DNA from 2 places in the Paenibacillus sp. FSL E2-0177 genome. Region 1 is predicted to be linked to the other one. Evidence: predicted binding sites of a transcription regulator. Region 1 holds the regulator's gene; the other holds the start of a gene.
What was found. Region 1 encodes Rex, which represses fermentation and respiration genes when NADH is low (regulators of the CRP and FNR family bind a similar motif). Its sites were predicted from a motif close to TTGTGAAATATTTCACAA; they were not measured.
Positions count from the first base shown of each region.

Region 2: a site for Rex is predicted at 4,244-4,261, ahead of MHI25_RS03830 (flavocytochrome c). Genes of this name have one in related genera too.

Region 1 covers NZ_CP150307.1:4,711,964-4,720,003, reverse strand. The annotation lists gene dinG (ATP-dependent DNA helicase DinG) at 1-2,277, shown strand, start outside; gene MHI25_RS21040 (redox-sensing transcriptional repressor Rex) at 2,408-3,061, shown strand; gene MHI25_RS21035 (amidohydrolase) at 3,048-4,349, shown strand; gene MHI25_RS21030 (DUF5590 domain-containing protein) at 4,522-5,040, shown strand; gene MHI25_RS21025 (hypothetical protein) at 5,451-5,993, shown strand; gene MHI25_RS21020 (AAA family ATPase) at 5,986-7,488, shown strand; gene MHI25_RS21015 (3-hydroxyacyl-CoA dehydrogenase NAD-binding domain-containing protein) at 7,622-8,040, shown strand, end outside.
Region 2 covers NZ_CP150307.1:841,825-849,864, forward strand. The annotation lists gene rlmD (23S rRNA (uracil(1939)-C(5))-methyltransferase RlmD) at 1-1,523, shown strand, start outside; gene MHI25_RS03830 (flavocytochrome c) at 2,352-4,142, opposite strand; gene MHI25_RS03835 (histidine kinase) at 4,415-6,001, shown strand; gene MHI25_RS03840 (response regulator) at 5,976-6,758, shown strand; partial or broken gene MHI25_RS03845 (hypothetical protein) at 6,811-7,188, shown strand; gene scfA (six-cysteine ranthipeptide SCIFF) at 7,579-7,728, shown strand; gene scfB (thioether cross-link-forming SCIFF peptide maturase) at 7,851-8,040, shown strand, end outside.

The DNA of each region.
Region 1 (8,040 bases):
CTGCGAGAGCGGGAAGCGGAAACGCTACAGCCCGAAGGTGATCTGACTTTCTATCGTCAATTAGCGCTTGCAGTAGGAGATTGGACGGAGTTAGCGCCACCTAGAGATGAGCATGCTGAGAATCCGCTAGCGAATTTATCTTTTACTGATTATATGGACGAAGTAACCAAACGACTTAAAGACACATTACCGCAGTATGAAAGCCGGGAAGCTCAGGATATTATGATCAATGAGGTGATGACGGCACTTGCCGAAGACAAACACCTACTGATCGAAGCGGGCACAGGAACCGGTAAATCGCTCGGTTATTTGTTGCCTGCCATTTATCAAAGCGTTCGCACCAATGAAAAAGTCATGGTCAGCACTCATACCATTAATCTGCAGGACCAATTGCGCGAGCGGGATATCCCTTTGTTAACGCAGGTAGTTCCTTTTCCGTTTAAAGCTGCTATTTTTAAGGGAAGAGGGCATTATTTGTGTCTGCGTAAGTTTGAGCATAAAATTAATAAGAAGGACTTTATAAGCCCAAGGGAAGATGCGCTTACTGCCGCTCAGATGATTGTATGGCTCACTCAAAGTGAATCAGGGGATGATGAAGAGCTGAATTTAAGCGGCCGGGGCGGTGACTTCTGGGAGACGGTGGCAAGCGATACCGATTCCTGTCTGGGCCGTTCTTGTCCTTGGTTCCGCAAATGTTATTATCATAGGGCCAAGCATGAAGCTGGGATTGCTGACGTGGTTATTACGAACCACTCCAAGCTATTCGCAGATGTTAAGGCTGGGCACCAGCTGCTTCCGGCTTACGAGCATCTTGTCATTGATGAAGCACATCATTTAGAAGATGTGGCTGGTAAACATCTTGGCATGCATATGAAGCATTTCACTGTGGCACACACGTTATCGCGACTGTATAAAGATAGCCGAAACGGACAGCTTCCTGCTCTGCGTCAGATATTACAGTCGTCAGGCAGTGAAGAGGCTTCAGAATGGAGCGGAGTCATCGATCGGATCTACCCGGATCTGCTTACCGTCAAAGAAACCTGGGATGCACTCAGCGACAAGCTGTTCAGCCTATTGCCGGAACGCAGTGATGCAGGGGCAGGAGAAGCGGGACAACTGGTTATGCGGTTGCTTCCCGCCCGTAAGCCGAAGGATTGGGATGAATTGGTTGCGCTAGAGAACACTATGAATCTGACGTTAAGCGACATCATCCGTAAGGGTGATAAAATGCTTAACGAGATGCGTGACCAGGAAAGCCAATCCTCAGCAGACAGCCTTGTTACTGATATTAGCGGTTTATTTAAAGATTTGGCTTCCATACGTGAGCAAGTAAGATTCTTTATGGGGCTGAATGACGATAATGTAGTATATTGGCTGGAGGCAAATGGAAATTACCGCAGCAAATCACTACAGCTGTATGCCGTCCCTGTGGATGTTAGCAGCCAGCTTAAAGAGTTGTTCTTCGATAAGAAAAAAAGCATCGTGCTTACCTCGGCGACGCTATCTGTAGATAAATCTTTTCAATTTATGATTGATAATCTCGGACTTAACGAAGCTGTAGAAGAGGGACGTCTAATGACCTCACTCCTTCCATCTCCCTTTAAGTATCGCGAGCAGGCACTGCTAGTTATACCGCGTGATTTTCCTAGTGTGAAGGGGAGTGTGGGCGATGCTCGATTTGTCGATACACTCGTACAGTCATTATCGGAAGCTGCTAAAACAACACGTGGGCGGATGCTGGTTCTGTTTACTTCTTATAAAATGCTGCGTCAGGTATATGATCCGCTTAAAGAGGCTTTGGCCTCACAAGAGATTACGGTGCTTGGTCAAGGCGTGGAAGGTGGCAGCCGGAGCAAGCTGATCCGCCGCTTTCAGGACAGTGCAGCATCCGTATTGCTGGGGACGAGCAGCTTCTGGGAAGGTGTAGATATTCCAGGTGAAGCACTGACTTGCCTGGCCATCGTGAGACTTCCGTTTCAACCACCGAATCACCCGTTGGCGGAAGCGAAGTCGGAGTTATTGCAGGCCCAGAAGAAGAATCCGTTCATGAAATTATCTGTTCCTCAAGCGGTTATTCGTTTTAAGCAGGGATTCGGAAGACTGGTTCGCACGGCGCAGGATCGCGGAATAGTTATTGTTTATGATACAAGGGTTATTGAATCTCATTACGGGAAGTATTTCCTTTATTCATTGCCTGGTCCCAAAATGGAGCATATGCTTACTGATCAAATGGTCCCTCGCATAGCGGAATGGCTAGAGGATGGCGGCGCTTCTTAAAACGCTCGTCTTCAGTTTAGCTCCTCCTTATCCTTAAGGGCGGTGTGTTACAGTACCGTCCTTAATAAGGAGAGGTAGACGTTTGAATATGGATTTTCACAAGAACATTACTATTTTTAGGAGGAAAAATATGAAATCGGATAAAATATCAGAAGCCGTTGTTCGCAGACTGCCTGTGTACTTGCGTTTTTTGAATGATCTCCAGAATCGCGAAATATTAACAGTTTCCTCTCAGGAACTTGGACAAAAGCTTGATCTTAATCCCGCACAGATTCGTAAGGATTTAGCATATTTTGGTGACTTCGGCAGAAAAGGTATCGGCTATGATGTAACGTATCTTATTGAGAAAATCCGTCATATCCTGAAGCTGGATCAACAGCTTAATGTAGCTTTAGTTGGAGCAGGTAATCTCGGACATGCCTTGTCTAATTACAATGCATATCTCAAAGATACTATGAAAATCACGGCTATATTTGATTCGTACGCTCCTAAGGTTGGACGTAAGATCAACTCCCTTACTGTGCAACCGATGGATGAACTAGGCAGCACAATTCGTGAGCAAGGTATTCGCATTGCCATTATTACCGTACCTGATTCAGAAGCTCAAAATGTAGCAGATATTCTCATTTCTTCTGGGATTGAAGCGATTTTGAACTTTGCCCCTGTGATTCTGAAGACACCACCGAATATCCGGGTGCATGCAGCTGATTTTACAACTGATCTGCAAAGTCTTGCTTATTACTTGCGGGATGGAAAGGAAGAAAGCGAACATGAACAACAATAAAACGATAATTAAGGGCGGGTATTTTCTGACTCCGGGAACGGATGAGCCGGTTCTGAGTGGATATATGACTATTGAAGATGATTTAATCACTTACATAGGAAAAGAAGAGCCTCAGATGGAAGCTGGAGTGCAAGTGGTTGATGGCAGCCGTCTGCTGTTCATGCCTGGACTTGTAAACACACATGGTCATGCGGCGATGTCTTTGCTGCGTGGATATGGAGATGATTTAGCGCTACAAGTGTGGCTTCAGGAGAAGATGTGGCCGATGGAGGAAAAGTTCACCGGTGATGATGTATACTGGGGAACCTCCTTATCTGTATTGGAAATGCTGAAGGGTGGAACTACGACCTTCCTCGATATGTATGATCATATGGACCGAGTAGCCGAGGTAGCTGAGTTATCAGGTATCCGTTCCGTATTGATGCGTGGTGTGATCGGCTTATGTCCAGAGGATGTACAGAATCACAAGCTTGCGGAAGCGATTTCTTTTGCCCGTAACTGGCATGGAAAGGCTGAAGGTAGAATTACTACTATGATCTCGCCGCACGCCCCTTATACTTGCCCTCCGGACTTCCTGGTTAAGTTCGTGCAGGCAGCGCATGATCTGGATTTACCGATGCATACGCATATGTCCGAAACGAAACGTGAAGTGGAACAAAATGTGGCGGATTACGGGTTGCGTCCTGTAGCTCACTTAGAGAAGCTTGGAATGTTCACACGTCCCTCGATAGTTGCACATGGTGTTCATTTAAATGATGAAGAGATTGAGATCTTGGCTCGCCATAATGTGGGTGTATCTCATAATCCGGGCAGTAATTTGAAGCTGGCTAGCGGAGTGGCTCGGGTTACTGATCTTCTAAAAGCTGGTGTGAAGGTGTCTCTTGGCACGGATGGCGCGGCAAGCAACAATAACTTGGATATGTTTGAAGAGATGCGGCTTGCAGCTCTCATTCATAAGGGTGTCAGCGGTGATCCAACGGCTGTTCCAGCTCCAGAGGCTCTGCGTATGGCTACAGAATATGGCGCGCAGTCCATCTTTTTAAATAATGTAGGCAGACTTGCTGTAGGGATGAAAGCAGATTTCATTGCTATTGATATCGATCAGCCACATTTGCTGCCACACACAGATCTGTTGTCTCATGCAGTTTACTCTGCTAGCGCTAAGGATGTTGAGCATGTGTGGGTGAATGGTAAACAGGTCATCAAGCATGGACAATGCTTAACCCTGGATGAGGAAGCTATCCGGCGTAAAGCGCAAGAAGCCTTCGAAGGTTTATTGAAGCGTTAAGTCTGGAGAATAACGAATAAATAATAGGCTGCGACTTTTTGCTTTTAGCAAAAGTTGCGGCCTTTTGTGTATTTTTAAGGCTGGGAAAGCTAGAAAATTATGAAATTTTGGATAAACGCGCGGGTGTGTTATATAATCAAAAAAGATATATTACTAGAAAGGGAGCTGTACCTTGAAGAAAAGGAAAAAATGGATCCTCCTGGGGTCAGTTCTGATTCTGCTCCTGGGGTTTGGACTTATCCAGTTCTATGCCTATATTATGAAAGATCAATGGAACGAGCGTGATATCGCTAAGGATGTTGCCAAAACCAGAGCGGGTCTAACAGAGGTAACCAAAGCACAAAAATCGGTTTGGGATGAAAATGCAGTGTACTGGGTATTAACTGGGAAAAATGAAGCCGGGACTGCTCTTATGGTCTGGGTCCGCTTTACGGTAGATGGAAAATTTGCTGAAGGCGACGACGCAGTGTTTGCTGAGGAACTAAGTAAAGGAACCTCGGAAGCCCAAATACGCGGCATTATCAAAGCTGATCTTCCGGACATAACGATTGAACGCTTGCTGCCGGGAGTATATAACGGAGAGTATGCTTGGCAGCTTTTTTATAATCAGAGCGGTCGGTATTATTATCAATTTTATCGCTTTTCGGATGGGTCCCGAATGGGCGAAGGTTACAGTTTACCTAAAAGTTAAGCTGAACATAAGGAAATTAAGGGTGGCATAGTAAACAAGCGAACTTATTATAAGTTCGCTTGTTTACATTTATTTGATGTACAAAAGTGATATACTAAGTGATATACTGAATGGGTAGTTATCACCGAATATTCTCTTAAATTCACATACGAAAATAGGCCGATTGATTAAAAATCAAGGCCAGTTTTGTCGAAAGTGAGGAATTTATTTGGTATTGATGGAAATATTTAAAAAATTAAATTTTAAATATATTCACATTTATTTTGAAATTAGTATATACACCTGTGATATACTACTACTTGTAATTAGAACAGCAATAAGAGACTTCAGTCTCTCTGATGAGCTCTCAAGTAGCTATAAATTATTATAATGAGCTTTATATTTTGTCATCTTTGAGAGGAGGACGTTTCTTGAAATTACGTCTTGTACCTGTGCTGATAACGTCTCTACTGTCGGCTACTCTATTGTTTGGTGGCTTCTTTTTGTATCGTCAGTTTGCAATGCAGGAACCACTTCAGAAGATTGTATCTCAATATGAGGGCGTCAATAATTCTCATATCAGTATTAACCGCAATGAGGTCACTTTGAAACTTGATCTCCAGCCAGGCACGAAATTACGTGAACTGGTTCAGTACGTCTCCCAAGAAGGAAAATCGATGATTGATGGACGTACACTAAAACTTGATGTAGAACAGAACTCCAGTGAACTGCTGGATGAATACTGGGATAAAGCGATGTTCTCTGTAGCCGAAGCTATGGAGAGCCGTAAATATACACTTATACCCACAGAACTTGATGGACTCAAAGCGCAATATCCACAATATAAAAATGTGATAGCCTCAACAGAAATTGATGACAATAATGTCTATGTAAGCTTGAGTAATGGAAAAGAAAGCAAATTTATTATTTTGCCGCGTAAACCTGCGACATTGGGGGTATGGAATAATGCCTAAATACCTTAAAGAAATTCTAATCGGATTTGTTCCTGTCTTGTTTATTTTTATGGCTTTTCTAGGCATTAATATATTCCCGATTGTAATTGCTGCTGGGATGCTCACGGCTTTACTTATCATTGCTCATTTAAGAGGCGGACTTGCGGTAAATGCAGGTGCCGGGAAAAAACGCAAGAAGGATGGACCTTCAAAGCTTACTTTTGAAGAAATTGGCGGGCAAGACAATGCAAAACAGGAGCTTCGTGAAGCGTTGGATTTTTTGATCCGGCATGAGGAAATCAGCAAATTCGGGATTCGGCCTTTGAAAGGGATTCTGCTTACAGGCCCTCCAGGAACAGGTAAGACCCTTATGGCTAGAGCAGCAGCACATTATACAAACTCTGTATTTGTGGCAGCATCAGGCAGTGAGTTTGTAGAAATGTACGTAGGTGTCGGTGCCGGCCGTATCCGCGATTTGTTTAAGGATGCCCGTACCCGCGCCCTTAAGGAAAACAAGCAAAGCGCTATTATTTTCATAGATGAAATTGACGTAATTGGCGGTAAGCGTGAGGGCGGACAGCAGCGAGAATATGATCAGACCTTGAATCAGCTGTTGACTGAGATGGACGGGATCTATAACAACGAAACACCACGCATTCTACTGGTAGCAGCCACTAACCGTAAAGAAATGCTTGATTCAGCATTGCTGCGTCCTGGCCGGTTTGACCGTCATATTCAAGTGGACATGCCTGATAAAAAAGGCCGCAGATCGATTCTCGAATTGCATGCCAAAAATAAGCCGCTTCATGCCAATGTGAACCTCGACAAAATTTCCGAAGAAGCCTATGGTTTTTCCGGTGCTCAGCTCGAAAGTGTTATGAATGAGGCAGCAATTTATATGATGCGTGAGGAATTGACAGAGGTTGAGCAGCGGCATCTGTCGATGGCGATTGACAAGGTTATGATGGGGGAAAAAACGGACAGAGAAACTAACCACGAAGAGAAAAAACGTGTGGCGATCCACGAATTGGGACATGCCATTATGGCAGAACTGCTTCGTCCGGGAAGTGTCAGTCAGGTTACGCTGACTCCGCGGGGGCAAGCCCTTGGTTATGTACGTCACAATCCTCAGCAAGAGCAGTATCTGTACACCAAAGATTATCTCGAAGATCAGATTATGATCGCACTTGGTGGAGCGGCTGCAGAAGAAATGTATTATGGCGGACGAAGCACAGGTTCACGTGGCGATTTTGATCAGGCCCTGAATATTGTCGAAACCATGATGAAATCCGGATTGACTTCGTTGGGTATTGCCAAACTGGAAATGGTTACCACTGAAGAGCTTATGAAGGAAAACAGTAAAATATTGGACGAGTTGATGGTACGTACTCACGACCACCTTGAAAAGCAACGAAATGTATTTGATTACTCCCTTGACATTTTAATGAAGGAAGAAGTGCTCTCTGGAGAGCAATTTCGATGTCAATTTCGTGACAGCGTGCGTTTACCAGCATAAATATTTATGCTGGTTATTTTTTTTTACTTTTCAGGCATGCTAAGATATCATTATATGTCGGGCTTTATAAATTTTTGCGACAGACAAGGTACAATACAAAAGTATAGATACCTGAAAGGATGGAGACTTTTTTATGAATTTCAAGAAAATTGGTGTCATCGGCGGTGGCACAATGGGACAAGGGATTGCCGAAATGCTGGCAGCCAAGGGCCTGGATGTATTGCTGGTGGAGAAAACCCCTGAGAAACTGGACTACTCCTACGAAATGATCGAGACAAGTCTAGATAAGCAACTGGAGAAATGGGCGATCACTCAAGCTGAGAAGAAGCTGATTCTTAGCCGCATTCAAAAAGTGACACATTTCGCAGAGCTGAGCTCTTGTGACATGGTTATCGAAACAATCGTTGAGGATTTAGAAGAAAAGAAAAAAATATTGAATCAACTGGATCAAGTATGTCCAAACCACATTATTCTTGCCAGCAATACGTCAACACTTAGCTTGACTGAACTTGCAAGTTCTACAATGTATCCGGAACGCGTGATCGGAATGCA
Region 2 (8,040 bases), 3.1 Mb from region 1:
GCAAGGCGCCTGTCGCCGGACTGCCTGTGAATAAAAATGATGAGGTTATGCTCGATATTATCGGCATGACCCATGAAGGTGAAGGGGTAGGCCGCGTAGAAGGCTTTACCCTTTTTGTGCAGGGAGCCCTTCCCGGAGAGAAAGTCCGGGCAAGGGTGCTCAAGACCAAAAAGCAGTATGGCTACGCCAAACTGCTGAATATAGTAGAAGCGAGCAGCGCCCGCATCGCGGCGCCTTGCGAGATCTATGACCAATGCGGCGGCTGCCAACTGCAGCATATGGACTACACTGCTCAGCTGGCGTGGAAACGGCAGCTGGTGGTGGACAACCTGGAGCGGATTGGGAAGCTTCGGGTGAGTGGTGGCGGGGATAGCGGAAAGAGCAAAGAGAATGAAGCTGTTGAGAGTCAGACGGACAGTGCCAACTATGGCGGCATTGCAGATGGTACGACTGATGGCGCTGGAGTAGCTCATACAGATGGCATTCTTGTCCGCCCGACACTCGGCATGGACGAGCCTTGGCGTTACCGCAACAAGGCTCAGGTACCAATTGGTGTAACCGAAGGCGGTCTTGTAGGAGGCTTCTATGCACGCGGAAGTCACCGTATCATCGATATGGAAACCTGCTTAATCCAGCATGAGGATAATGATGACGTTGTGCGCAAGGTGAAAGACATCGGCAGAGAACTTGGCATCTCTGCTTATAGTGAAGAAACCGGTCGTGGCCTGCTGCGCCATGTCGTCGTGAAGAAAGCTTTCCGTACCGGTGAAATGATGGTTGTCCTCGTAACCAACGGCCGCGACATCCCACACCTGGACGCCTGGCTCGGCAGCATCCGCGAACAGCTGCCAGATGTAGTCAGCATCTGCCAGAACGTCAACACTCAGCGTACGAATGTCATCTTCGGTGGCGAAACCCGCGTCTTGTGGGGCAGAGATGTTATCTATGACTACATCGGCGATGTACAGTTCGCAATCTCAGCGCGTTCGTTCTATCAAGTGAACCCGGCACAGACCGAAGTGCTGTACGGTAAAACCGTTGAATATGCCGGACTGACTGGCAACGAAACGGTTATCGATGCCTATTGCGGCATCGGTACGATCTCCCTCTTCCTGGCGCAGCATGCGGCTAAGGTATACGGTGTCGAGATTGTACCGGAAGCTATTGAGGATGCCCGGGCGAATGCGAAGTTAAATGAGATGAAGAATGTAGTGTTCGAGGTTGGTGCCTCTGAAGATGTCATTCCGAATTGGAAAGAGCAAGGGATTACGGCGGATGTTATCGTTGTCGATCCACCGCGTAAGGGTTGCGATCCGCGACTTTTGGAGACGATCCTGGCTATGAAGCCGGAGCGTGTGGTATATGTGTCGTGTAATCCATCGACATTAGCAAGAGACTTGCGGGTGTTGGAAGATGGCGGATACAAGACAGTGGAGGTGACTCCGGTGGACATGTTCCCGCATACGGTGCATGTGGAGTCGGTGGCTTTGTTGGTGAGGGATGTAACAGAAGTATGTAAATGAAAACAAGGCGAAGTCGAGAGCGCAGCAAGAGTATGCAATGACCAGTCATATTCGACCGGAAACTCCGGACACTGAAGTATTACGAAACGCCGAGCAGAGGATAATATCATAAAATATATTTGTAAAAATTTTGGCGAGTAACATAAAACGTCTATTTTTTGTGGACGAGCACGGGGAATTAAATTTTATCAGGGATTTCCCTGAATATTAATATCCGATTATATATTGGATTCATTGGTTGGCTATATGCTTTTCCATTATATCTGGCCATTAATTAGAAGCGTTCTCCAACCACATATCTGCATAATAAAGCTCTTACGAAGTAGGTCTATGCCTATTATCCGTGAGGGCTCTTTCTCATTTATTAATGATCCTGCAAAAAGTCAGCCCCATATGGAACCTTCGAGGGTACCATATGGGGCTTTTTTTGTTTCCGCAAATTGCGGAAGCATGGCGCAGGGACAAGTTCCTGCGCTTTTTCACATTCAGTTAAAGGAGAGAAATGCAATGAAAGCAAAAACAGAGTGGAATAATATTCCTTTATCGGAACGATAAAAGAGCAGCGAGTTAGACTAGCGTAGCCCCTAGGCTCCACCATAAAAAAATCGTGAAGATCTTCGTGGTCACACTTTTGATCACAGTGCTTATTTTTTTCATGCCGATGACACGAATACATAGCAAACCGCCCTGTTCGCAATGTTGCGAACAGGGCGGTTTGCTATGTCATAGAGGGCAGCTTGAAAGTTAGCAGTCAACCGGCACTCTACAAGTTATCTTGCACGTTTTTAAGGCTAACTTATTAATAGAGCAGTTACACAAAAAATAAGATTACTCTGCTACAACTTGTTGGCCTGCAATCCGGCCGAATGTGAAGATATCAGCGATGGCATTACCGCCAAGACGGTTTGCACCATGAATGACCCCAGTTACTTCACCTGCAGCGAACAACCCAGGGATGACTTCGCCTTTTTCATTCAAAACGCGAGTCTTCTCGTCGATCACCAAGCCGCCCATTGTATGGTGAACGGAGGGTACAGCTTTTTCGATGTAGTAAGGGCCTTTTTCAAGAGATTTCAATCCACCGCGATGTTTGAAATCAAGGTCTTTACCTGTTTTCGCATAATCATTTACTTTATTAATCGTTTCTTTCAAAGTGTTCACGTCAATTTTAAAGAAATCAGCCGCCTCTTCAATCGTATCGGCTTTAAAGAGCAAGCCTTGTTTAACGAGTTGATCGTATTCGTCTTGATGAACTTCGATCGTTTTACCAATATCCTCAATGCCTTGATTCCATAATTGATACGTATATCCACCCGTTTGGGCAAGAATTGCTTTAGAAATAACGTCACGACGTTCTAATTCCTCAACGAAGCGCTTGCCTTCTTGGTTAATCAGGATCGCACCATCGAAGCGGGAGTCTGCAACCAGGGAAATAACACCTGTCTCAGGATTACAGATTGGATACGTTTGAATACTCTCCATGTTTGTCAGTTTGGCGCCAATCGTTTCTGCCATAACGATACCGTCACCTGTAGATCCTGGTGTATCGGTAGTCATATATTTTTCATCCATTGTAGGGTTATACTTCTTACGCATCTCTACATTGGATCCAAAACCACCGGTAGCGATGATGACGCCTTTGTTCGCATGGAATGTGATCTTGTCGCCAGTACCCGAAGTCGCAGTTACACCTGTTACTTTGCCGCTTTCGTCCTTCAGCAAGGTTTCGGCTTTCATATTCGTTTTGATCGTGATTTGATCAGCGTCTGTTTTGGCTTTTAACTTAGTAATCAATTCAACACCTGTATGACCTACAGGAATCAACGCACGTTTTCTGGAATGGCCACCAAATTGGAACAGATGATCAGGTAAGAACTCTACCTTGATATCATCGCGCAGCCATTCGGCAGATGCTAGAGCATTGTCGGCAAGAATACGAACCATCTTTGGATCCCCGAGGTTGTCTCCGCCTTTCATCGTATCATTATAGAACAAGTCAGCCGTGTCATCTGTGATGCCAAGAGCACGTTCAACCCAGTTGTCAGGCGCATTCATCTCACCACCGGAGATCAATGTGTTGCCGCCAACAGCTGGCATTTTCTCGAGCAGAACTACATTAGCTCCAGCGCTCTTCGCTTCGATAGCCGCACTAAAGCCAGCACCCCCGGCACCGATGACGACAACATCATAGGTTTGCTCGACTTCTTCTTTGTCTTTGCTTCCACTGACTGCAGCGCCAGCGACAAGGGTAAGTCCAGACTTCGTAATTGCATCTTGAATGGCTTCGAGATATCCTTTGCTTGTAACTGTAGATCCGCTAATGGCATCAACTTTTGCGCTGTTAGTTGCCATGACATCTTGCTTGAGCTGTGTATAAACAGGTTCTGCAAGTACTTCATTTTCCTTATGCTCTGTCACTTTAATGTCAGTGATCTTGTTATCTAATAAGGAGACTTGTACTTTAATATCGCCATGTTTACCTTGCCCAACTCCTTCAAAGACTTGAACTCCGTTTGCATCTGCAGCGGGCTCTGCATCTTTACTGCCGCAAGCAGCAAGCGTGAACATAAGACTGAGGACTAGTAGAATAGATAACAGCTTTTTCGTGTGAGTTCGCATAATATCTCCTTCATTCTGTTGTGGATTGGTTACATACACTAGGGAGAGGAAGATTTGCTAGGCAAATCCTTTATCTCTAGCCTAGACATGAATGTTATTTCATGTGAAAATATGCACAAGACCTATTATAGATTTAGTACAGCATTATGTATTTGCACAGATTAGTGTTTTTTTGTCTTTTTCGGGCATGTAAGAAACGGATATTGTGAAGGGCTATGATTACAATGAAATCAATTCACTTAAAAATTACGTTAATCGCAGGAGGCTGCTTCTTGCTGCTGTTCGTTGCATTGCTTGTAACAATATATTTGGAGATGAACCATACGGTTGTCCCTTTGAATAAGAACTTAACGCAGCAAGTGGTTACTGCACGCAGCGACCAGATTGATTATTGGTTTAATCAGCGCATTGGAGAGATAGACATGCTTGCTTCTCTAGCTTCGGACCATCAGTGGACACGAGATGAATTGCTGCAAGAGTTCGATAAGTTCGAGGCGAAGAAGAAAGTAGAGTACGAATCCATACGCGTGGTGGATATTCACGGAAATTCCTGGTCAGCAAGGGACAAGCCTTTTTCGATACTAAACCGACCCTACTATCGAAAACTGCTGAATTCAGATTCCAATTATGTGGTAAGCAATCCGATCGTATCCAAAGCGAATGCAGCCGAAATCGTCGTCATTCTTTATCGCGTGAATCCATCGGTGAATGATGAGGTAGCTTATATTGCCGCAGCCGTCTCCGTCAAGAAGATGAGGGAGATTGCTCAAGATGTAATGCTATATGACCAGTCAGGCCAGCTTATCGTCGATTGCAGAGAGCTGGGTGAAGAAGATGGAGCGGAGGATACAGCAGATAAGAAGAACATGAGTGTATTTGAGGCTCCAATTCAAAATGTGGAAGGCTGGAAGTTAGTACTCAAAGTACCGAATTCAAGTCTATCGTTAGCGGTGATCAAAACCCAGCGGACTGCATTGCTGGTAGGCGTTCTTATCGGTAGTGCGTTTATCGTCTTTCTGGTGCTGCTTGCTTCTTCCATTATTCGTCCAATTCAGTCGCTTCGCCAGGTAATGGAAAATGTGCAGAACGGCAACCAAACCATACGAGCAGATGTTACGCGCTCGGATGAGATCGGCGATCTTGGACGAAGCTTCAATGACATGCTTGTTCAATTATACGCTGTGGAGCAGGACCGAAAGGAGATGGAACTCAGACTGATTCATGAGCAGATCAAGCCGCACTTTTTATACAACACATTGGATACGATCCAGTGGATGGCAACGGAACATGGAGCAGACAATGTGGTGGAGATGGTGGAAGCGCTTAGCGCGTATTTCCGATTAGGGCTTGGCACAGGCAGTCCATACATTCTGCTTGATCAGGAGTTGTACCATGTCGAGAGTTATCTTCATATTCAAGGTGTGCGATATGAGGAGATTCTGGACTACGAGCTTCGATATGATGAAAAGCTTGCTCAGTGCCAAGTCGTTCGCTTCATACTGCAGCCTTTGGTGGAAAATGCGATTTATCACGGGATTAAGCCACTTGGGGATCAAAAGTGCAAAATTTCGATTACAGCATATAAACAGGCCGATTATTTGGTCATTAAGGTTGAAAATAATGGGGTTATGATTCCGGAAGAGAAGCTTGAGCAGATAAATCAAGCCCTTCTTGATGATACATATGATCGTTCTGCCACAGGCTTTGGGCTATACAGTGTAAACCATCGCATTCGACTAGCTTACGGAGTGCCATATGGCCTTGCAGTGAAGAGCGAAGATGGCATTACCGTTATGGTCATTCGAATACCTTTGGACGGGGAGTGGAATGAAGATGTGGAAGATTGTCATCGTCGATGATGAAACGATCATTCGCAAAGGCTTGCGACAATATATTGAGGAGAGTCCGTATCTTTTTGAAGTTGCAGGAGAAGCGAAAAGTGCAAACGAAGCATTGAATATGGTGGAGGAAGCCCCACCACATGTATGTCTTGTGGACATCAACATGCCGAATATGAATGGGCTCGATCTGATGAACATATTGCGCGAACGCTGCCCGTCGGTTCTGGTTGTCATCATCAGCGGGTACGATAACTTTGAATATGCGCGTCAAGCCGTGCAACTGCAAGCATTCGATTATGTATTGAAACCTGTGCCGAAGAGTGATCTGAACAAGCTGCTTCATCGGATCGATGAGCATCTTCAGGTAAAATATCCTTTGCATTCACATGAAGACAGGGTGGATAAGGAGCGGGAGCTTCCCGGGTATACAGGGGATGGAACAGTGCTTATCCAAAAAGTGACCGAGTATATTGACAGTCATTATCAGGATCCGGAGCTGTCTATTACTCGAGTAGCAGCACTATTTCATATCAACCAAACCTATCTTAGTAAGCGTATGAAGCAAGAAATCGGTGCTTCATTCCTTGACTATGTCACCGAGCTTCGGATATCGAAGGCGAAGGAGATTCTGGATGACGTAATGCCGAATATCAAAATCGGGGATCTGGCCGTGAAGGTAGGGTATAAGAGCCAGTACTATTTTAGTCGTGTGTTCAAAAATAGAGTCGGCTCAAGCCCCCTAGAGTACAAAAAGCATCCGTTCGGTTATGGATAGGAGGGCCATTCTCGTCCCTCTGCAGCACGCCATAGACGCTATGCTCGGTTCAGATCTTCAAATTCCTATCAGCCATGAAGAAATTGAAGCGGTTAGAAAAGATAGTAAGGGGATCATCCCGGAGGATCGGCTAATAGTCATTGCAAGAAGCAGAAAAATATCAGAACTTGCAAAGGAGCTTTTGTCAGCTCAGACATCATTAAGTAAATCGAACTTTATTGTTATAGCTACTAAGCATTTATCTATTTCCATAGAGGAGAGCTTAGAAAGCGACGATATCTTATTGAATATTCTAGCTTTAGTGGACAGACGAGTTGGAAAAAAGCGTATTTTAAACATGAGCGAGAAGATGAAGTTAAAGCATCCAATTGTGCAATATTTTTATGAACTAAGGCGTCAAGAGCAGATAAACTGTCCGGAAGTGTCTTAGGGCTCCTCATATAAGCTTGTTCACATTGTCCACCCACGTATGTGGAGAGTGTCGCTCTACTGGTAAGGAAGGATACAGTGCTATGAGATCCTTATATTTATTGGACTTTACGGACAAGTATGAGAAAAAATGTTGTTAAAGAGATGGCATCATTGCCGTCTCTTTTTTGTTTCACTTTTTTAGTATTGCACTGACTCTGGTTCCCGCTACCGCATCCTACGATCACAAGCATGAACGACTGCACGAAAATTAGTGTTGATGCTTATGTTTAAGTCCTCTCTACTCTGCTGGGTGACGGGAATCATAGACGTACTTACGTGAGGTTGCTACGATGTTCCATGGAAATTAAGTGAAAGTGATCACAAGAAATTACAGAAGGAGTCATTTATCGTGAAAAGAATCGTAACCCTAAGCACCCGCAAACTGATGGATACCGCAAAACACGGCGGATGCGGCGCATGCCAGACCTCTTGCCAGTCCGCTTGTAAAACTTCCTGCGGCGTTGCAAACCAGAAGTGTGAAAATGCAATGAACAGATAGGATTCGGAATTTTACCGCCCATTGCTCTGCTGATGGGCGGCTATTTTTAAGAAATGGATACTATCCCTAAAGGATGGCGAAGCCGTTTCTACTAGTGTGCAAAAGGAGCTTGATTAGTAAGTATGATTCATCAATATAAACTAAACGGATACAATATCGTGCTCGATACCTATAGTGGCTCGGTGCATGTTGTTGATGACCTAGCATATGAAATTATAGCGGATTATGAGAAAACTTCTGTCGACCAAATCGTGACAATGATGTTAGAGAAATATAAGCATGATTCCAGCATTTCTGAGAGTGACATTCGAG